3 regions of the Microbulbifer sp. GL-2 genome follow, and region 3 is predicted to be linked to each of the others. Evidence: predicted binding sites of a transcription regulator. Region 3 holds the regulator's gene; each other region holds the start of a gene.
The links. The regulator sigma-54, encoded in region 3, starts transcription at its own class of promoters, with help from an activator protein. The targets are predictions, from matches to a motif close to TGGCACANNNNTTGCNNT.

Region 1: the regulator sigma-54 is predicted to act here: its motif matches at 1,417-1,434, upstream of glnL (nitrogen regulation protein NR(II)).
Region 2: the regulator sigma-54 is predicted to act here: its motif matches at 1,203-1,220, upstream of glnA (glutamate--ammonia ligase).

What each region holds. Positions count from the first base shown of each region.
Region 1 covers NZ_AP019807.1:1,804,562-1,811,891, forward strand. The annotation lists gene glnA (glutamate--ammonia ligase) at 1-281, shown strand, start outside; gene GL2_RS07920 (DUF4124 domain-containing protein) at 504-1,154, shown strand; gene glnL (nitrogen regulation protein NR(II)) at 1,509-2,591, shown strand; gene ntrC (nitrogen regulation protein NR(I)) at 2,595-4,001, shown strand; gene GL2_RS07935 (PAS domain-containing protein) at 4,157-4,489, shown strand; gene GL2_RS07940 (peroxiredoxin) at 4,568-5,089, opposite strand; gene GL2_RS07945 (hypothetical protein) at 5,259-6,074, shown strand; gene GL2_RS07950 (AI-2E family transporter) at 6,081-7,160, opposite strand; gene GL2_RS07955 (D-Ala-D-Ala carboxypeptidase family metallohydrolase) at 7,242-7,330, opposite strand, start outside.
Region 2 covers NZ_AP019807.1:1,797,230-1,804,559, reverse strand. The annotation lists gene glnA (glutamate--ammonia ligase) at 1-1,124, opposite strand, end outside; gene thiI (tRNA uracil 4-sulfurtransferase ThiI) at 1,445-2,929, shown strand; gene typA (translational GTPase TypA) at 3,134-4,942, shown strand; gene GL2_RS07900 (phenylacetaldoxime dehydratase family protein) at 5,393-6,367, opposite strand; gene GL2_RS07895 (macro domain-containing protein) at 6,620-7,138, opposite strand; gene GL2_RS07890 (diguanylate cyclase) at 7,309-7,330, shown strand, end outside.
Region 3 covers NZ_AP019807.1:2,671,853-2,679,182, forward strand. The annotation lists gene GL2_RS11595 (HPr family phosphocarrier protein) at 1-3, opposite strand, end outside; gene rapZ (RNase adapter RapZ) at 28-888, opposite strand; gene ptsN (PTS IIA-like nitrogen regulatory protein PtsN) at 1,022-1,483, opposite strand; gene hpf (ribosome hibernation-promoting factor, HPF/YfiA family) at 1,487-1,777, opposite strand; gene GL2_RS11615 (RNA polymerase factor sigma-54) at 1,967-3,427, opposite strand; gene lptB (LPS export ABC transporter ATP-binding protein) at 3,621-4,346, opposite strand; gene lptA (lipopolysaccharide transport periplasmic protein LptA) at 4,448-4,996, opposite strand; gene lptC (LPS export ABC transporter periplasmic protein LptC) at 4,983-5,420, opposite strand; gene GL2_RS11635 (HAD family hydrolase) at 5,548-6,087, opposite strand; gene GL2_RS11640 (KpsF/GutQ family sugar-phosphate isomerase) at 6,149-7,120, opposite strand.

The sequences.
Region 1 (7,330 bases), 870 kb from region 3:
TGGCGGGCCTCGACGGCATTAAGAACAAGATTCACCCCGGAGATGCCGCCGACAAGGACCTGTACGATCTGCCGCCGGAAGAGTTGGCCGAGTACCCGACCGTTGCTGCCAGCCTGGAAGGTGCCCTGGATGCATTGGATAAGGATCGCGAGTTCCTTATTGAAGGTGGGGTATTCACCAACGACGCGATCGATGCTTACATCGAGCTGAAACGCGAAGAAGTAGAGCGCTTGAATATGACCACTCACCCGGTCGAGTTCGACATGTACTACTCCGTGTAATAGCGACCGGCATCACAAAGTTGCCGCCTAGCTGTTCTCGAAAAGCCCGCACCGCCCTGGTGCGGGCTTTTTTATTGCGGGTAAACTGTCAGTTGGGAAGGTTGTTTTTGCCGCTTGTGGTTCTGGCGGTTTATGTGAGTACTGCCCAATCCGATTGAATCCCCGACAGGGGTAGGTGAAAAGGAGCGTCCGCAAAGCGGCCGAACACGTTTTATGGGATATATGAGACTGCTTCAGGCACTTTTCCTTGTCATCCCCATGGTTGCCCTGGCTGGTACTGACGGTGGCAGTGGTTCTGGCGCCATCTACAAGGTTATCGGTCCCGATGGCCAGGTCACTTTCAGCGATACACCGCCTGCCAATGGCGATGCACAAAAGGTCGAACTGGCCCCAATTAATGTTCAGCCGATTGCTCTGCCGCGTACGCAGCCAACCCGCAAGCTCTCTCCAAAAAATGAGGGGAGAGATGAAGGCAGCAAAGAGGGCAGCTCCGGTCCAGTTTCCATCCAGATTGTGAGTCCGATTGACGGCGCCACTATTCCTCCGGGACAGCGCTTTATTCCCCTGCAAGTGGATGTGCAGCCGGCCTATCCAGAAGGCGCCAGTTTTTTTGCGGTGGTAGATGGTCAACCGTGGAGTGGTAGCTCTGCGGGCTCAAACTTAGATATATCAGCTCTGGAGCGCGGCAGTCACAGCGTGCAGGCGGTGCTTGTCAATGCCAGTGGGCAAGTACTGGCCCGCTCCCAGGTAATTACCGTTTATGTGAAGCGCCCCAGTGTGGCCCAACTGGACAACACTAACCCTCAGGCACCCCGGGTGCCCAAAGCTTCACTACTTGGATCCAGCCTGGCCCAGTCACAATCTCAGCCCTGAGTACCTCGGTTACCTGCTGCCGTTCTAGGTGGTAGCAGGGCCTCATTATTTTTTGCCTGTCTTCTCTGTCTCGCACATTGTATTCACTATGCCCCTCCAGAAAGGTTAAATTTTGACCTTTGCACCACTGTGGTGCATTCTCTTCTTCTAGCTGCGCGGGCTTGATCCTTAAGGGTTGTATAAACGACTCGTGTCGATTTGCGCACTGCAATTACCCTTCTAAATTGGGTGTTGCGGCTGTAGATGACCCTGTGCGCCATTTTGGTTTGCTTTTTGCACTGGCTAGATACAAGGGCTTACCGCGCCGGGTGGAGAACTTTACCCTGGCCGCCGCAGAGAACCGGAAACCACTGAATGCTCAAAGATCGCCAGTTGCGCCAGCTTCTAGACAACCTCACTTCAGCTGTCCTGGTGCTGGATGACAAGTTATCTCTCTGCTATCTGAACAACGCTGCCGAGGACCTGTTGGCGGCATCCAGCACTCGGGTCATTGGCCTGCCACTGGAAGAGGTGGTACGAGAGTCAGTAGATGCGCAAAAGGCCCTGCAGAGCGCTTTATCTAGCGGTGAAAAATACACTGTGCGACGTGCTCGTTGGCGCCTGCACAATCTGGAGGCGCGCACCGTAGATTACTCGGTAAGCCCGTTGCCGGAGCTGGGTGTCCTATTGGTTGAGGTGCAAGCGATGGACCGCCTTCTGCGCATTGCCCGCGAAGATGCACTGCTCAGCACTCAGGAAACCGCGCGCAATCTGGTGCGGGGTATGGCCCACGAAGTGAAAAATCCTCTCGGTGGTATTCGCGGCGCCGCACAACTTTTGCAACGGGAGTTGCCAGATGCCTCCCTCGAGGAGTACACCCAGATCATCATTGAGGAGGTGGATCGCCTGCGTAATTTGGTGGACCGCCTGCTGGGGCCGCGTCAACCGGTACAGTTGGTGGATACCAATATCCATGAAATTTTGGAGCGGGTGGCGCAGTTGCTGGAGGCGGAGTGTGGTGGTGAGCTGGGCATCCGCCGGGATTATGACCCCTCTATTCCCGATGTGCCGGCAGATCGTGAACAGCTGATTCAGGCATTGCTGAATATTGCCCGCAATGCCATGCAGTCAATTAGCGAGAGCATTGGCCTCACCAGCGGCGAAATGGTGTTACGCACCAGAGTACAGCGTCAATTCACTATCGGCCGGCGCAACTGCCCGCTGGTATGCCGCATTGAAATTGAAGATAACGGCTCGGGTATTCCCGAGGAGATTCGTGAGCGTATCTTTTTCCCGATGATTTCCGGGCGTGCCGAGGGTTCGGGGTTGGGCCTTTCCATATCGCAGAACATTATCAATCAGCATCGCGGCCTAATTAAGTGCGATAGCCGTCCCGGCCGCACTGTATTCCAGATTTATTTGCCACTTGCTACCGAATCAGCCAATACAGGAACCTAGAGAATGAGTAATCGCGTTTGGATTATTGACGACGACCGATCTATCCGCTGGGTGCTGGAAAGGGCGCTTTCTCGTGAGGGAATAGAGACACAATGTTACGAGAGCGGCGACCGTGCCCTGGATGATTTTTATAGTGACTCACCGGATGTGGTGATCAGTGATATTCGTATGCCGGGCTCCGATGGGTTCAAATTACTGCAGCGTTTCCAGGCGGAGCGCCCGAGCCTGCCAATTATTATTATGACTGCCCACTCGGACCTGGATAGCGCTGTTGCCGCCTACCAGGGTGGCGCTTTCGAATACCTGCCCAAGCCTTTTGATATCGATGAAGCAGTAGCCGTCACGCGCCGTGCATTGGTACACGCGAGTGAGCAGGCGCAGGAGGAACGTTTTGAGCCGGAGAATGGCACTGAAAATAAAGAAATTATTGGCGAAGCACCTGCCATGCAGGAAGTCTTCCGTGCAATAGGCCGACTGTCACACTCCAATATTACGGTATTGATCAATGGTGAGTCCGGCACTGGTAAAGAGTTGGTGGCACAGGCACTACACAATCACAGTCCGCGCAGAGATAAGCCATTTATCGCCCTGAATATGGCCGCCATCCCCAAGGATCTGATGGAGTCTGAATTGTTTGGCCATGAAAAAGGTGCTTTTACGGGTGCTAGCTCGCAACGCGCCGGTCGTTTTGAGCAGTCCAATGGCGGTACTCTCTTCCTGGATGAAATTGGCGATATGCCTGCGGAAACCCAGACCCGCTTATTACGCGTCCTGGCGGATGGGGAGTTTTACCGGGTAGGTGGCCATACACCGGTAAAAGTGGATGTGCGTATTATCGCTGCTACCCATCAAAATCTTGAGGAACTGGTGCTTCAGCACAAGTTTCGTGAGGATCTGTTCCACCGCCTGAATGTAATTCGTATTCATATTCCCAGGCTTGCTGATCGCCGCGAGGATATCCCCAGATTGGTGCGCCATTTTTTCAATGCCGCCGCCAAAGACCTGGGGGTGGAGCCAAAAATCCTGACCAAGGAAAGCGAGGAATACCTGTCGGGGCTCGACTGGCCTGGCAATGTACGCCAGCTGGAAAATACCTGTCGTTGGATTACTGTAATGGCCTCTGGTCGCGAAGTGCATATTGAAGACCTGCCCCAGGAGCTGCATCAACAGGGGCAAGAGGCTGAGTCTCCGCTGGACTGGCAAAAGTCCCTGCGTATCTGGGCGGATCAAGCCCTTTCTTCCGGACGGCGTGAAATACTCAGTGAGGCTGTTCCCGCTTTTGAACGCGCTTTAATAGAAATTGCCTTGAAGCACACGGCTGGGCGCAAGCGCGATGCAGCGGACTTGCTGGGTTGGGGGCGGAATACACTGACGAGAAAACTTAAAGAATTGGAAATTAGCGGGTATTAGGGATTAATTTTGTACTGTAAACCCTATTGAAACGGATGAATTAGATTTTCACTTTAAAATTTCAATGAATGAAGCGGGCAAATTTCTCTTTGGCTTTTACACTTTTATTTATTAATTGATTTTAAATGTGTGAGTAGCTGTCAGAGGGGATTTCTATGAACGCCGGAGAGCTCAGTGTTGTCGATAACGTGCCATTCCTGTTTTGGGTGAAAGATAAAGGCGAAAAATATATTTGGGCTAATCGCAAGATCTGTGAGTTGGCAGGTGAGGATGTGGTAGGGAAGACTGATAACCAGTTGGTCTGGGCGGAGAATGCCGAGGCGTTAAGGAAGGCGGATATGCGCGTCTTTGCTAGCGGCGAACCGGATTATTTACTTGAGCATGTAGTTAAATCCAGTCAGGGAGAGGAGACCTTGAGTGTTTGTAAATGGCTTGGAGATTTCGAGGGGGAGAAATGCTGTTTTGGTATCTCTTTCGTAATACAGTGACGAAGTATGACAACTAAACCGGCCTGAATAAAAGTGGCCCTTAGTAAAGAAACTAGAGCCACTTTGCTTGATATTTATTTAAAGTTCACTTCTTTCCACACCGAGTTTGGCCAGATTCCTGGCGATATCCTCTGCGCTGGTGGCAGGGTTGATATCTTTATCAATTTTTAGAATTTTTCCATCCTTACCGATATAGACGGTAATGCGCCGTGCGATATTTATCATTGGAATTAATACGCCATAGGATTTGGCGACCTCTCCCGTTGGATCGCTCAGGAGGGGGAAGTCGGCGCCGTTTTGTTTGGCGAAGCGTATGTTTTCATCGATATCATCGGTGCTCGCCATAAAATAGGCCGTATTAAATTGACGAATTCTGTGCCCATTTTTTGCCAGTGACTTGCACTCGATGGTGCAGCCTTTGGTAAAGGCCCGTGGATACCAGGCAATGACCACAGCATTTTTACCTTTGTGCTCAGCCAGCCTGTGTGTGTTGCCATCAGATCCCTTGAGGGAGAAGTCCGGCGCCTTGTCGCCAACTTCAAGTGCCATCACTGGCAGGCTGAAAAATGCAGTCACAATCAGGGTAATCCAGTATTTCATAGGTCAAATCGCTCTTGAACAAATTGCGCCTATGCTACCGCTACAAAGTGGTACACACTAGTAGGTTGGAGGTGGTTGCCCATGGAACCTCCTGCCCTGTAGAGAGTTTAGGAAAACTGGTCAGTGCCATTTCCTTGGACCAGACTTTCCTGAGTCTGTGAGGTCCCCTATGCATTCGGGCAATATATTTTACACGCTGCCACTGCCGCTGATCTATCTGATTACTGTAGCGCTGGTTCTCTGCGCTTTGGCGCTAGGGGTATTCTGGGGGCGTAGGCGACTCAAAAAAGAAACCATCAATGGAGAGTCGTCGATCGGTAGTGCTGTGGCGGCGACCCTGGGCTTGGTGGCATTTGTATTGGCCTTTACCTTTAATATGACGGCGGACCGCTTTAATGAGCGCAAGGCCTTGTTATTACAGGAGGTCAATACCATCCAGGCGGCCTACCTGAATGCGGGTTTTCTCGAGGAGATGGAGCGCGATCGCGCCCGTGGACTACTTGCGGAATATGTGGATTTGCGCGACTTTGATCCTTCCACTCCGGTGAGCCCTGCAGATATTGCTCGCAGCGAGGAAATTCAGCGGGAATTATGGCAGTTGGTACAGGGCCATATCGCCTGGGACTACAACGCAGATTATCTGCGCCAGTTCGCCGACCCGGTTAACAGGATGATGGACTTGCATCGTGCCAGGGTGGTGGTGGGCTTACAATATCGTATTCCAGCGCCCCTATGGCTGGCGCTGTATTTTATGACCATACTCGCCATGTTTGCTATCGGTTACCAACTGGGGTCTAGTCGCGGTGGTTCGGCGCAGGTAGTGTTGGCCCTGGCACTTACATTCGCTACGGTGATTTTATTGATTGCCGATTTAGACCGGGCCAATGAAGGTGTGCTGCTGGTTGATCAGGTGCCGATGAGTAATCTCAACCAGCGTTTTAAAGCGCTGCGCGAACGGGAGTCCCCAGCCCCCGAAGCGGATTAAAACAATTTAGTCACCGTCAGGCTTAGGTGGCATCAGCATATCTTCTGGATGAACAAACTCCCTCATAAATATCTCCCAAAACGCGAGGAATAGTGCTGCGAGTAGCGGGCCTATGGCGAAGCCGCTGATACCGAACATAAAGAGGCCGCCCACTGTAGAAAACAGTACAAGATAGTCTGGCAGCTTGGTATCTCGCCCAACCAATATCGGGCGCAGCAGGTTATCCACCAGGCTAATGACGGTAAATCCGTAGGCGAGCAGTATGGAGGCCTTTATCGGCTCGCCAATCCCGTACAGATAAATGGATGCGGGGAACCAGATCAATGCGGCACCTACAGCTGGCAACAGCGATAGCAGGGTCATTAGCACACCCCACAGTAGTGGAGCGGGCAGGTCGAGGACCCAGAAAATAATACCGCCCAGGGTACCCTGGGTAATGGCGACCACCAGGTTGCCCTTGATGGTTGCGCGGGTAACCTCGGCAAACTTGGCCAGCAGCAGGTGTTCGCGTTCGTCACCGAGGGGCAGGGCGTGAATAATCAGGTTTACCAGTCGCTCACCGTCGCGGATTAAAAAGAAGGTGAGATAGAGCATCAAGCCCAGCATGACAAAAAAGTTAACAGTGTTCTGGCCTACCTCAATAGCATTTTTGGCGATAAAGCTGCCCGCGTTCATCACTCCGCCGAGTAAGCGTTGCTTCGCCTCGTCGATATCGACACCAATACCTTCGAGCACATCGTTGACTCGCGGAAAAGTGCTGCGCACCTGTTCCAGGGATTTGGAAATATCAATCTCGCCATTTTGTACTTTGTGATACAGCGATACTGCCTCGTTAATAAATGAGGTGGCTACCACAAGCACGGGTATTACCAGTAGCACAATACACATGAATAGTGTCAGTAGTGCCATGGAGTTGGGTGAGTTGGGAAAGCGCTGCATCAGCCGGCGGTACACCGGATAAAAAATCAGGGCGGTTGCACAGGCCCAGAATATCGGTGTAAAAAAAGGTTTTACCAGCAGCAGGAAGGCCACTGATACCAGCAATAATGAAAGGATAAATGAGCGCCTTTCTAATTTTTCCTGCACGGAAACTTCCTCTGCTTCTGCGAAAGCCCTGTGGTATCGGGCGCCTTATTTGCGCTCTATCTAAGCAGAAGAATGGAGGATTTACCAGCGCCTGTAACCGCAGGTGTCTACGTGAAAGCGAATACCTTTATAAATACCCAGGCCCATATTCCATTGCCGGCCATTGTGTT
Region 2 (7,330 bases), 870 kb from region 3:
AGCAGCGCGGCAAACGCCAGATAAGGGTTGGCGGTCGGATCTGGGAAGCGGGTCTCGATACGCTTGCCCTTCGGCGAAGTCACATACGGGATACGGATAGAGGCGGAGCGGTTGCGCGCGGAGTAGGCCAGAATAACCGGCGCTTCAAAGCCCGGTACCAGACGCTTGTAGGAGTTAGTGGACGCGTTACAAATCGCGTTCAGCGCGCGTGCGTGCTTCACGATACCGCCGATGTAATAGAGGGCTGCCTCAGACAGGCCCGCGTATGCGTCGCCAGCAAACTGGTTTACACCATCCTTGGTGAAGGACTGGTGTACATGCATGCCGGAACCATTGTCACCTACCAGAGGCTTGGGCATGAAGGTCGCAGTCTTACCGTAGGCGTGCGCTACATTGTGCACTGCATATTTTAGAATCTGTACCTCGTCCGCTTTCTTGGTCAGGGTATTGGCGGCTACGCCAATCTCACACTGGCCAGCGGTGCCAACTTCGTGGTGGTGCACTTCTACCTGCAGGCCCATTTGCTCCATAGCGGAACACATAGCAGCACGCACATCGTGCAGGGAGTCAACCGGGGGAACTGGGAAGTAGCCACCCTTAACGCCGGGACGGTGGCCGATATTACCTTCACTGAAATTGTGACCAGAAGACCAAGCCGCTTCTTCAGAGTTGATCTTGTAAAAGGCACCGCCCATTTCGGCGCCCCAGGTGATATCGTCAAAGACAAAGAACTCGGGCTCGGGGCCAAACAGTGCGGTATCACCCAGGCCTGTAGACTTCAGGTATTCCTCTGCGCGCATGGCGATGGAGCGGGGGTCGCGCTCGTAACCCTGACCGGTGATCGGGTCTACGATGTTACAGCGAATAATTACAGTACTCTCATCGGTGAAGGGGTCGAGGAAAGCAGTTTCATCATCCGGCATCAGGATCATGTCGGACTCGTTAATGCCCTTCCAGCCGGCGATGGAGGAACCATCAAACATCTTTCCTTCTTCGAAGAACTCGCCGTCAATTTCCGATACTGGGATGGAAACGTGCTGCTCTTTACCCTTGGTATCGGTGAAGCGCAGGTCTACCCATTTTGCTTCACTTTCATTAATCAAACCGAGCGTTTTCGCTGACATTGCTGTCCTCCAGGTCTTGAAAAGTATTTGGTCGCTATGCCTATGCTGCCGGCATTCACTCTTTACCTGGCGTGAAATAAAGCAAGGAGTGTGCCAAATTAGGGCAACTGTGTCGCAGTGGCGGTTGTCGCCGGTGCTAACCTCAGTGCAGGACCGACTGGGGCAGGATAGATGCATTGTGGCTGGGCGGCCACACGTACACGCACCAATATGGCGCACATTAATCCAAGCTCCGCCCGATAACGGTGCGCAACCAAGTTGCCTCTGGCTAGTTTATAATGCCGCACCTTCTATCAACATGCGGTACCCGACGGATTCCCATGCACTTTGTCGTCAAGTTTTTCCCCGAGATCACCATCAAGAGTAACCCTGTGCGCAAGCGTATGTCGCGGCAGCTCAAGGACAACCTGCAGCGCCTGCTGCGCCAGCTGGACGATCGTATCCAGGTGCGCAAAGACTGGGAAAAGATCGATGTGATCGCCCCGGATGCCGTAGCCCACCTCGGTGGGCGTATCGAAGAGGTTCTCTCCCACACACCCGGCATCGCCAACTTCTCCCGTGTACGCCAGTTCCCCCTGGGCGACCTGCACGATATGTATGAGAAGACCCTGGCGGTTTGGGGCCCGGCGCTGAAGGGCAAAACTTTTTGTGTACGGGTAAAGCGCACCGGCAAGCACGACTTCCAGTCCCTGGATGTGGAACAGTATGTGGGTGGTGGCCTCAACAAGAATACGGAGGCGGCCGGGGTAAAACTGAAGAACCCGGATATCACCGTGAAGCTGGAAGTCCGCCACGACAAACTCAACGTGATCGAAGTTCAGCACCCCGGTCTCGGTGGCTTTCCGTTGGGCACACAGGACCCGGTGCTATCACTGGTATCCGGCGGTTTTGACTCTACCGTTGCCAGCTACCTGATGATGAAGCGCGGTCTGCGTACCCATTTCCTGTTTTTCAACCTTGGTGGGCGCCAGCATGAGCTGGGCGTGAAGGAAGTGGCCTACTACCTATGGAATAAATACGGTGCTTCCCATCGGGTGCGTTTCGTGACAGTGCCATTTGATGAGGTAGTGGCGGAAATTCTCGAGCGCGTCGACGACTCCCATATGGGCGTAATTTTAAAGCGCATGATGTTGCGTGCCGCCGATGTCATTTCCAAGGAGCTGGAAGTGGACGCTGTAGTAACCGGCGAAGCCATTGCCCAGGTATCCAGCCAGACCCTGAAGAACCTGGCAGTGATCGATAGTGTCACTAATACCCTGGTTCTGCGCCCGCTGATTACCACCGATAAAACTGACATTATCCGTACCTCCAGGGCAATCGGCACAGAAGAATTCGCGGCAAATATGCCCGAATATTGTGGCGTAATCTCGGTCAAACCCACCACTCGCGCGAAGATTGAGAAGGTGGAATCCGAGGAAAACCGCTTCGATTTCACCGTCCTCGATCGCGCTATCAGCAATCGTTCGATCCAGAATATCGACGAAGTCATCGAGGAGGTTGACGGCCAGGCGCCGGAAGTGGAAATTCGCGAAGAGCCCGGCAGTGCCGTGGTACTCGATATCCGCCACCCCGATGAGGAGGAAATGGACCCGCTGGAGCTGGAGGGCTGCGAAGTTCAGACCATCCCCTTCTACCGCCTCAACAACAGCTTCGCCCAATTGGATCAGGAGCGTGAATACCTACTCTATTGTGCCCGCGGTGTTATGAGCCGGCTGCATGCCTCTCACCTGATGGATGAGGGCTTCCGCAATGTCGGTGTGCTGCGCCCGCAGCTCCCGCACAGGCCGGAAGGTATCAAGAAGTAATCAGGGCGCGGACAGTCCTCTGCCTGCGCCTGTTCCCGCTCCCAGAGCCCGCCCCTCTGAGAGCGGGCGGTGATTTTTTACTCAAAATTACTCCCAATTGTCATTCGCCCCCCCTATAATCGCCGCCTTTGGCCGGAATGCTGCTGTTGATACCCCGCAGGCCCCCGCCCCGATTTACCAAGATTTAACGCCCAGAGGCCCCCAGTGATAGACAATCTGCGCAATATTGCGATTATCGCCCACGTAGACCACGGCAAAACCACCCTGGTGGACAAGCTGCTGTCCCAGTCCGGCACCCTCGACCGCCGCGACGAAGGCGCCGAGCGGGTCATGGACTCCAACGATCAAGAGCGTGAGCGCGGCATCACCATCCTGGCGAAGAACACCGCTATTCGCTGGAACGACTACCGCATCAATATCGTCGACACTCCCGGGCACGCCGACTTCGGCGGTGAGGTAGAGCGCGTGCTGTCCATGGTCGACTCAGTATTACTGCTCGTCGATGCTGTGGACGGCCCTATGCCGCAGACCCGCTTCGTTACCCAGAAAGCCTTTGAGCAGGGCCTCAACCCTATCGTGGTCATCAATAAAATCGACCGCCCTGGCGCCCGCCCGGATTGGGTAATGGACCAGGTTTTCGACCTGTTCGACAGCCTCGGTGCCACCGATGAACAACTCGATTTCCCGGTAGTCTACGCCTCTGCCCTGAACGGCATTGCCGGCCTCGACGATACCGACATGGCGGACGATATGACGCCTCTGTTCCAGATGATTGTGGACAAGGTTGAGCCGCCCAAAGTCGACCCTACCGGCGCCTTCCAGATGCAGATTTCCGCCCTGGATTATTCCAGCTATGTCGGCGTGATCGGCGTTGGTCGTATCACTCGCGGTACCCTGAAGCCCAATCAACAGGTTGTAGTACTGGACCGCGAAGGCAATTCGCGCAAGGCCAAGGTACTTCAGGTTATGGGCTACCTGGGTCTGGAGCGTGTCGAGGTTGAGCAGGCTAGTGCCGGCGACATCGTCTGCATCACCGGTGTGGGCGAGTTGAATATCTCCGACACCTTGTGTGATGTCGACACCCCGGAAGCCCTGCCCGCCCTGAGCGTGGACGAGCCCACCGTGAGCATGACTTTCCAGGTCAACGACTCTCCCTTTGCCGGTCAGGACGGCAAGTACGTCACCTCCCGCAATATCAAAGAGCGCCTGGACCAGGAGCTGATCCACAACGTGGCTCTGCGCGTAGAGCAAGGCGACTCCCCGGATAAATTCAAGGTTTCCGGCCGTGGCGAGCTGCACTTGTCTGTTCTGATCGAATCCATGCGCCGCGAAGGTTTTGAATTGGGTGTATCCCGCCCCGAAGTGGTGCAGAGAGAAGTTGACGGAGAAATCCACGAACCCTATGAGCAGGTGGTTATCGACGTTGAGGAACCACACCAGGGTCCGATTATGGAAGAGCTGGGTCTGCGTAAGGCCGACCTCACCAATATGGAACCGGACGGCAAAGGCCGCGTGCGCCTGACCTTTATCGTGCCCTCCCGCGGCATGATCGGCTTCCGCTCGCAGTTCCTCACCATCACCAGTGGTTCCGGCATCATGACCAGCATCTTCGACCACTACGGTCCGGTGAAGCAGGGCGAAGTGGCCAAACGTATCAACGGTGTTCTGGTTTCCATGGTCAAAGGCAAGACCCTCGCCTACGGCCTGTTCGCTCTGCAAGACCGCGGTCGCTTGTTCCTGGGCCATGGTGAAGAAGTCTATGAAGGTCAGATCGTCGGTATTCACTCCCGCGGCAACGATCTCGTGGTTAACCCCACCAAAGCCAAGCAGCTAACCAACGTGCGCGCTTCCGGTACCGATGACGCACTCACCCTGTCGCCGCCTATTCGCCACACCCTTGAGCAGGCGCTGGAATTTATCGAAGATGATGAACTGGTAGAGGTAACACCAAACTTTATCCGTTTGCGCAAGAAAATCCTGCAGGAAAATATGCGCAAGCGCGCGAAGAAATGATTTTCTTCTGAGAAATAAAAAGGGCCCAATTGGGCCCTTTTTATTAATAGCTTGCAGCTGTTTTTCTGCTTGAGCCTCTATTTACGCCAAAAATTTACACTCATTACATCTAGTATCCTCACAGGTTCTCCGTACCTAATGGGATTATTTATTCGCTTGCAAACGCAATTCCGGGCACCAAGAAAATACGGAGTCAATATCCACCCCAGGATCAAATTTCATTCGATTTTCAGCAGCCGGAATGAAATTCATTGCCGCAATCAAAATCCATGAAGGTAGACCTACTGACAACAAGTTTTATGACTGGCAATTTTCCCAATCAGGATATCCTCAGGGGTTGAGTACTAATAAACCTTGCCGTTTATTCTTCAAATCTGGTTTCAGACAGCAGTCTATTCCTTGATTAGAAGGGCAGGATAATTATTTATAACCTCCAAATATCATTCCTTTTTACCTCAGAAATCGCCTCAATCCGGTTCCAGGATGGCACCCTCTGTACATGGCCTTTCCCTTACCCCGGGGAACCACAGCAACCTCATGACTTAACAGCAGGTGCATCTCAGGGGCAAAACGTACTGCATGTTGTTGAGCCGCTGTGTAGATAGCTTTGTGCGTGTGGTGATTATGTACCCAGTTTTCCAAGTCTTTCAGTGAGACAAACCAGGCTATTGTCTCTGTATCGGGCCTTCCCCGTGCCGGCTTCTCATCTTGTAAAAGACGCGCACTGAGACAGCGAGATTTAATTGGATTTTCAGCAAGATACCTTACTCCCTGCTCATATTTTGGGAATAACTTCTCTACGTAGGTTTCCCGCTCGACAGAACTTACCGTTGAATAACCCTGCACAGTTCGGATCATGCAGGCATTTTCAGGCAGCATGATCTCTTCACCTGATTGTTCTGCTAGCAATACTGGCTCCAGTTTTTTTAAATGGCCTGGAAGTCCATCATTCTCGGCTGCAGCAATACGATCACGCATAGCTCCCCAATAAGCATGATCTCTTTGCTCACAAACTTCAAAATGTCGAAAAAGGCCCCAGTCCGCTATTGGCATAGATGCCGAGACTTCGAAATGGCTGCGTGGAACAGCCAGTGCTTCATACCAGAACCCACACCCCTCCCTGATATTTACCGCCAACTCACTAATTCCCTTGGGCAGCCACTCATTCATGGAGTCTTCACAGGTCCAGTATGTAATGGCGATATCATTATAAGCACCCTGAGAGTCAATATGACCTGCGCGCTCAAAATGTAGTAAGCCCTCAGCAAGAGACAAAGAATTTGCCAGGCGACTAAATAGCAAATCATTTAGCTTGCCATCCATCAACTGTAAAGCAACCTGGCACTGTACATACCATGCCTCAGGAGGAAGAGCCAACTCCCAAGAAGGGTATGGAGGTTCAAAATTACCTGGACGGTTTTTCATGATTCCTTTCTTGCTTTCAAATTAAATAAATTGCAATGAACTTCATTACATAACTGGTTCTTCAAAAACCCATAAAATCAACAGGAAGTATCAAGAGCTAGATAATTTTCCCTCTATTGAATATTTTTTATTCTCAACTTTAAAATTATCGTAAAGTCGCTGTACAGAATTTATCTGGCAAGACAAGACTCTATTTTGACATTGTTGAATCTAGCCATACGGCTTAATAGTACGGACGTACTCAGGAAAGCATCAAACTCTAAAGAATCTTCGTTCAACACTTTGCCACTCGCTCAAAGCAGTTGGAGAATGCAGGCAAACCGTAATTTGCTCGAACTTATCAGTATACTCATGCAGTACTTCCAAAGCCTGGTGTGCGGCAATCACATGGGGAAATCGATTAGTACCTGCTCCAAGTGCAGGAAAAAGAATATGCTTAAGGGCTTTTTTTTCTGCCAGGTCAAGCACACTTTCGTAGCAATATCGTAGCTGTTTTATCGCCTGAGCACCCCATTGATCACCACTACTCCACTGTGGTGTAACCGTATGCAACAGATAATCCACTGGCAGGTGGAAAGCTTTGGTGATACGCGCCTCCCCCACCGCACATTCCGGTTGTTTTTTACACTGTTGCTCAAGCTCTCTACCACCCAGGGCAAAAATTTGAGCGGAAAGCCCACGTCCACAAATAAGGTGTTTATGTGCAGGGCATGCGAGTGCATCACCACGCAAGGTCAGAATATCGCCCCAAGTCAGATCAATTTGTGTCACGGTTTCTCAGTTCTTAAGTTTGGTTTACAGATACTTTAGCTTGCTACTTTGGTCGGTGAGCGAATCCCCCTATACTCAGCGCAGCTTCATAGCGCCGATGAATGCAGTGACGCTACCCGACGCTTGATCATTAGCGGAAAGTTGTAGCCGGTAGAGCAGCAGAGAAAACCATGAACACAGGGTATAACAAAC
Region 3 (7,330 bases):
CATAGGAGAGTTGTGCTTGATAGAGGGCTATTTCTGCTGCTCACGATGGCGGATTTGAACGTTGTTAAATTTTTTTGCGAAGATCTGGGCCAATTGCTCCACCATATACACCGAGCGGTGGCGCCCTCCGGTACAGCCAACGGATATGCAGGTATAACTGCGATTACTTTTCTGGTAGAAAGGCAACCAATTATCCAGGAAGTTGGCGATGTCCGTCTGCATTTTACTGGTTTCGGGGTGGGCTTGCAGAAATTCGGCAACCTCCGGGTCCAGGCCGGTCTTTTCTTTCAGGGCTGGTTGCCAGTAAGGATTTGGCAGGCAGCGCAGGTCAAATATCAGGTCCGCGTCAACGGGAACACCATATTTAAAACCGAAAGACTGGAAAAGTATTGCCATGCCTTCTGACTTATCACCTACTACCCGGCTTTTCATCAGTCCACGCAATTCGTGCAAACTCAGGTTACTGGTATCAATCACCATATCCGCGATTGCCGAGATAGGAGTGAGTAGTTCTTTTTCCTTGTTTAGTGCTTCGAGAAGGTGGGTACAGTCGTTGCTGAGTGGGTGTTTGCGCCTGGTTTCGCTAAAACGTTGAACCAGTACGGGTTCACGCGCGTCCAGGAATATCACATCACATTTTATACCGCTGGCTCGCAGGGATTCGATAACCCTGGGAGCCTGCTTAATATCCTGCCACAGGTTGCGGGCGTCGACACCGAGTGCCAAGCGGGCTTCTTCTCCTGGTGGTTGCTCTTCAACCCGCTTGACCAGCTCGGGAAGTAAGCTGGTAGGTAGATTGTCGATACAGTTATAGCCCTCATCCTCCAAAAGTTGCAGGGCGGAACTTTTACCGGAGCCGGAACGACCACTGATAATCACCAAACGCATGAAGATCCCCTTTGTCAGGCCTGTACACCACTGTTCGTTGGAATTCTTGTCTCGCTAATATTACTCGCGAAATAACTGTTACCGATTCCACAATCTATCCCTGCATTGCCCGTGGTAAAGCTCAGTACCAGGCTTAGGCGGCTGCGGCGCTATCTACGGCCAGCGCGTAAAGTTCATCGCTGTTTTTGGCTTGTCGTAATTTATCTCTTACCAGGCTATTGGAAAATAATGCGGCGATTTCAGCCAGTGTTTCCAGATGCTGTTGCTCCGCATCCTCGGGCACGAGCAGGACAAACAACAAGTCGACAGGTTGACGATCGATAGCATCAAAATCAACTGCCGGCTCAATGGTGCAGAGAACACCAATGGGGCGTTCACAACCAGGCAAGCGACAGTGGGGGATGGCTACCCCTTCTCCAATTCCGGTCGAGCCCAGGCGCTCACGAGCGATCAACTGGTTGAACGTAGTATCGGAATCATGTTGCGGGTATTGTTCGGCGATAGCCTGGGCAATATTGAGCAGTAATTTTTTTTTGCTGCTCCCCGCCAGTTGGCAAAGGCTTAGGCGGGGGGAGAGTAATGCTTCGAGTGTCATAGTTTAGCGATGGTTCTGCAACTTCTCTTTGTGCTTTTTCAGTTGGCGGTCCAGCTTGTCGGTAAGCGCATCAATGGCCGCGTACATGTCTTTGTCTTCCGAACCGGCACAAAGATCGTGACCATTAATATGTACTCGAGCTTCAGCTTTTTGGATCAGTTTTTCAACGGACAGGATGACCTGAGCGTTAGTGATGTTGTCGTAGTGCCGGGATAGCTTTTCCAGCTTACTTTCGCAGTAGTTGCGCATAGGCGAGGTAACGTCGACGTGGTGACCACTAATGTTGATCTGCATGGATTTCTCCTAATCGAGTGCATCACATACCGGCGCGCCTCCCATTCGGGTCGCAACCCTACTAGGAAGTGGGCCAGAATGGAAGGATACACTCAAAGTTTGGAGTTTGGTTGTAGAGGAGGGGGTAAATGACGCCAGGCAGCTTGTGACTCAAGAATTAAGTCAGGTCGCAAACTTGCTTATGAAAGGTTAGACCAGCCGTTTTCGTTCACTGGAAGAGGGAATACCCATGGATTCCCGGTATTTTGCCACGGTTCGGCGAGCTACCTTGATACCCTGATTATCCAATTCCTGGGTGATTTTGTTGTCGGAGAGGGGTTTGCGGGGTGTTTCTCCATCAATAAGTTTGCGAATCAGCGCTCGAATGGCGGTGGAGGAGGCATCCTCACCGGAATCGGTGCTCACATGACTGGAGAAGAAGTACTTCAGCTCGAAGACTCCGCGAGGAGTGAGCATGTATTTCTGTGTGGTCACCCTGGATATGGTGGATTCGTGCATACCAATGGCTTCAGCCACATCGGCCAGCACCATAGGGCGCATGGCCTCAGGCCCTTCCTCAAAAAACCCCTGTTGTTTGTCGACGATACAGTTTGCTACTTTGAGCAGAGTCTCATGGCGGCTTTGCAGACTTTTTAAAAACCAGCGCGCCTCCTGCAGGTGATCTCGCAGGAAATTGTTGTCACGGGAATTGTCCGCCCGTTTAACCATGGACGCATAATGACTGTTAATACGGATTTTGGGGGTGATTTCCGGGTTCAGGTCCACCTGCCAGCGAAACTCTCGGCGGGAAACAATGATGTCTGGAATCACATAAGCTGTTTCCTGCTGCGCAAAGCCATCGCCCGGACTGGGGTTTAGGGTCTGGATCAACCGGATGACTTCGCCGAGCTGGGTCTCATTCAGGCGTGTACGTCGGCTCAACTGACGAAAATCCCGTTTGCCGAGCAGCTCAAGGTAGCGCTCAATAATATTTTGCGCCTGTTTTATCCAGGGCGTTTCAACGGGGAGTTGCTGTAATTGCAGCAGCAGGCACTCCCGCAGGTTGCGGGCTCCACAGCCTGCGGGCTCAAACTGTTGGATGGCCCGCAATACCGCGACAACCTCGTCTTCATCTACTGAAAGGGATTTTGCGATATCTTCGATGGCTGCGCTTAACAGCCCGCTGGGCTCTATGCCATCGATCAGGTTCTCACCGATCGATTTATCTAGTTCGGATAGGGGGGTCAGGTTGAGTTGCCAGCGCAGATGATCCTGCAGGCTGTCTGTGGTTGAGTTGCGCTCAAAGCCGGATTCTTCGCTCTCCATACCTCCATTGTGGCTGGTGTACACATCATCCCAGCGGGAATCTACGGGTAGCTCGTCAGGGATGCTCTGGTTCCAGTCACCCTCGGCGAGCTCCCTCTCCTCAATGGCCTGCTCAGGAGGGGTATCTGGCTCAGCTGGAGATTCAATCTTGGCTTGGGGTTCTGGAGTGTTTGAATCGGGAGCTGATTCTTCAGTTTCAGTCTCAAGCATCGGGTTGCCATCAAGGGCGGCTTGAACCTCTTGCTGAAGATCCAATGTCGATAGTTGCAATAGGCGTATCGCCTGTTGCAACTGGGGTGTCATGGTCAGCTGGGTGCCGAGCTTTAGCTGAAGAGACTGCTTCATATTGGGGTGCTGCAGACTGATACCACAGGGGGTTTATCTATGTAACCTGAGATGGCGCAGACTACCCCGCCCCCCAAAGTATTACAAGCAATAAGCGTGCCGGCAGGGTTTGTCTTTTTATGGCAAAGTGAAAAAATTTATGACAAAGCTGTGTTTCTTTGCGGTATTCGGTAACAAATGCAGTGATCTATCCCTAAATAGTAAATTCGTGTCCCAAATACACTTCGCGAACCTGCTGGTTGGCAAGTACCTCATCCGGGGTGCCAGCAGCGATAATGTGGCCCTCGCTGACGATATAGGCGGTCTCGCAGATATCCAGGGTCTCGCGAACATTGTGGTCGGTAATTAAGACGCCAATACCTCGATCCCGCAAGTGGCGGATGATTTCCTTGATGTCATTTACGGAGATGGGATCCACCCCAGCAAAGGGTTCATCCAGGAGGACGAAGCTAGGATTGGTTGCCAGGGCGCGAGCAATTTCCACCCGCCGTCGCTCCCCGCCGGAAAGGGCCATTCCCAGGCTGTGCTCTATATGGGTGATGTTGAACTCCTGGAGGAGTTCCTGGGCCTGTTGCTGGCGCTCGGTACGGGACAGGTCTTTGCGGGTCTCCAGGATGGCGAGGATATTGTCTCTTACGGACAGGCGGCGGAATACAGAAGCCTCCTGGGGTAAGTAGCCGATTCCCTTCCTGGCGCGTCCATGCATGGATAAGCGGGTTATATCTTCGTCGTCAATCAGCACCTGGCCAGCATCCGCCTGAACCAGGCCGGCGATCATGTAAAAACAGGTTGTCTTACCGGCACCATTGGGGCCAAGCAGGCCGACTACTTGGCCGCTGGAGACGCTGACAGACACATCCTGAACGACTTTTCTTTTCTTGTATTGCTTGGCTAGGTGTAACGCTTTTAGCGTTGGCATAGTGTGTACCGAAATCTATCCATGCCGTGAGTACAGGGCGCCCACGGGTGTAGAAATTTTTAAATATTATCTTGTATTGTTTGCGAATTCGGGTGGAGCCTTTATGGGCTGTCTCCGTTGCCAGGAGCTTGGCTGTCTTCTTTTTTCTCAGGTTGCCAGATCATCTCTATTCGCTTACCGGCTTGGCCCTCTGCACTCATCTGCTCGGTAGATAGGTCATAGTCAATTTTTTCCGCAGTCAAGGTGTTGCCATCCCTGTCCACGTAGGCCTTGCCTGTAAGTTGCAGTTCTTCAGAGCTGACTGCATATACAATTCGTTCGGCGCGGGCTTTAACGGGATTTTCCCCCTCCAATACCTTTTGCTGAAAGCGTGCGGGCCTCCCGATTGCTATAACACGACTAATTTCTTTTTCGGGGGTGAAGTAGACCTCTACTCTATCGGCTTCTATTTTCAGGGATCCCTGGGTTATTACTACGTTATTGTTGTAAACAACTAGGTTGCTGCTTAAGCCGGCATTCATTGCATCTGAACTGATATTAATACGTTGCTGGCGATCTTCTGGCAATGCATTTGCCACCGAGGTTACGGTCAGGAGTACAGTTAACGCAGAACTCTTCAGTAGCCAGTGGCGAAGTTTAGTCGGGGTCATAGTTGCTCTTTACATCGGATAGGATTTCCACCCGGTCTTTATCGAGGTATACGCGCATTCCCTTCCCTTTAGTCTGGTTGGGGCCGGAACTAATAGTAACAACTCTGTCCGTTTCGGCGAATTCCTTATCCGGAAGGATAGTGATACTAGGGGTTTGTAGTTTGATGCCCCCAGGAGATGGGAGTTCATCAATTTCTACATCGCCGCTCAAAACAATGCGCTCGCCGCGGTTATATGCCGCCCCCTGCCTGGATTCTGTGCGCCATTTTTGTTGATCATCCTGGTAGAAAAGCATGCGCGGCTCAGTCAGTTCAGCCCTGTCTCGACGTTTGAACTGGTAATAGGTGATCTGCTCGGCATCTACCCGATAGGCAAGGTTCCCGTCCTCATTGAAATGGCGGGTTTTGGCGTCACGGATAACCAGGTCGGCTGCGCGGCTATGTTGCTGGGGGTAGGGCGTATACCCAACAGCTCTTCAGGTGGGCTCTCAGAGAACCATAGCCCGGCGCTAATAAGCGCTACCACCAATAATAGTGGCAACCAGGTGCGCATTATTTCTCTCCGGTATAGGGCGCAAGTGCTGCGTCAAAAGTGTCCTGTGCTTGCATAATCCGATCACAGGCTTCGCGTACGGCGCCCTCACCTCCACGTGAACTGGTTATCCACAGGGCGCGGTCCCGAACCGGCGGAGCAGCATTGGGTGGCGCAATCGGGCAGCCAACACGTGTCATCACCAGAAGATCGGGGTAATCATCGCCAATGTAGGCAATGTCCTCCAGGCGGCATGGCTCATCGGTCAGAAGTTCCTGCAAAGCGGTAAATTTGTCCTCTCGCCCCTGGATCAGTTTATGAACTCCGAGGTCGTGAGCACGGCGCTCGACCACATTACTGCGTCGCCCTGTGATAATGGCCACCCGCACACCGGAGTTCTGCAGCATTTTAATGCCGTGCCCATCCAGTGTGTTGAATGTCTTCAGTTCATTGCCGCTGTTATCGAAATAGAGTTTGCCGTCGGTGAGAACACCATCTACATCCAGTACCAGCCAGCGCACCTTTTTAAGTGCGATATTCAATTCTTGATCAGAAATCACCAGGTAGTCCTTACATGCTGTCGGTGGGCGGTACTTATCCGCTTAGTAACTGTTGATTATCTCAGATTACTCCGGCGCGGAGAATATCGTGCATATGCAACACGCCGATTGGAAAGTGCGCTTCATCCTCTACCACCAGGGCGGTGATTTTATAATCCTCCATGATTCTCAATGCCTCTGCGGCTAGAGTGTCGGCGGAGACTGTCTTTGGCCGGCGGCTCATAACCTGTTCCATGGTGGCCTTATCCAGCTCAACTTTCTGGTCGATGACACGTCGCAAGTCACCATCGGTGAAGACGCCGAGAAGTCCCCCTTTGGGGTCGACGATAGTCGTCATGCCGAATCCCTTGCTGGTCATCTCCAGAAGGGCCTTGGACAGTAAGGTATCAGTGCTTACTTGAGGCAGCTCGTCCCCTGCGTGCATCACGTCCTCTACCTTTAGAAGCAGGCGTCGTCCCAGGGCCCCGCCAGGGTGGGAGAAGGCGAAGTCCTCGGCAGTAAATCCCCTGGCTTCCAGCAAGGCTACTGCCAGGGCATCGCCCATTACCAGAGTGACAGTTGTCGAAGAGGTCGGGGCCAGATTCAGAGGGCAGGCCTCTGTTTGCACGGAAATATCCAGGTTGGCATCGGCCGCCTGCGCCAAAGGGGAGTCCCTCTTACCTGTCATACTAATCATCGGGATGCTCAGCCGCTTCAGCAGAGGGAGCAGGGTAAGGACTTCTGCAGAGGAGCCTGAGTTGGAAATAGCGATTACCAAGTCATCACGGGTAATCATGCCTAGATCCCCGTGGCTGGCCTCACCGGGGTGAACGAAAAAGCTCGGTGTGCCGGTGCTGGCCAGTGTAGCAGCCATCTTGCGGCCGATATGCCCGGACTTCCCCATGCCGGTGACAATAGCGCGGCCACGACACTGCAAAATCATCTCGCAAGCGCGTTGGAATTCGTTGTTAATTCTCTGTTCCAGTTCGGCAACAGCTTCCGTCTCCATACGGACGGTGCGTCGCCCTGCTTGCAATACGAGATCTTGGGTCATCGAGTACCTCTGGTTAAACACTGTTAGCTGTAAGGTATTGATCAAAGCAGCCTTTTACCCTGACGAACTCAGGAGCCAGGTCTCGGCTGTGGCCAGGTCATTGTTGTTGTCGTGCTAATCTATATTACTAGCGGATAACTGACTCTGTAAGAGTCTGCAGACTGTTCAATAGGCGCCAAATGACACGCTCGTACACTGCCACAACTACGG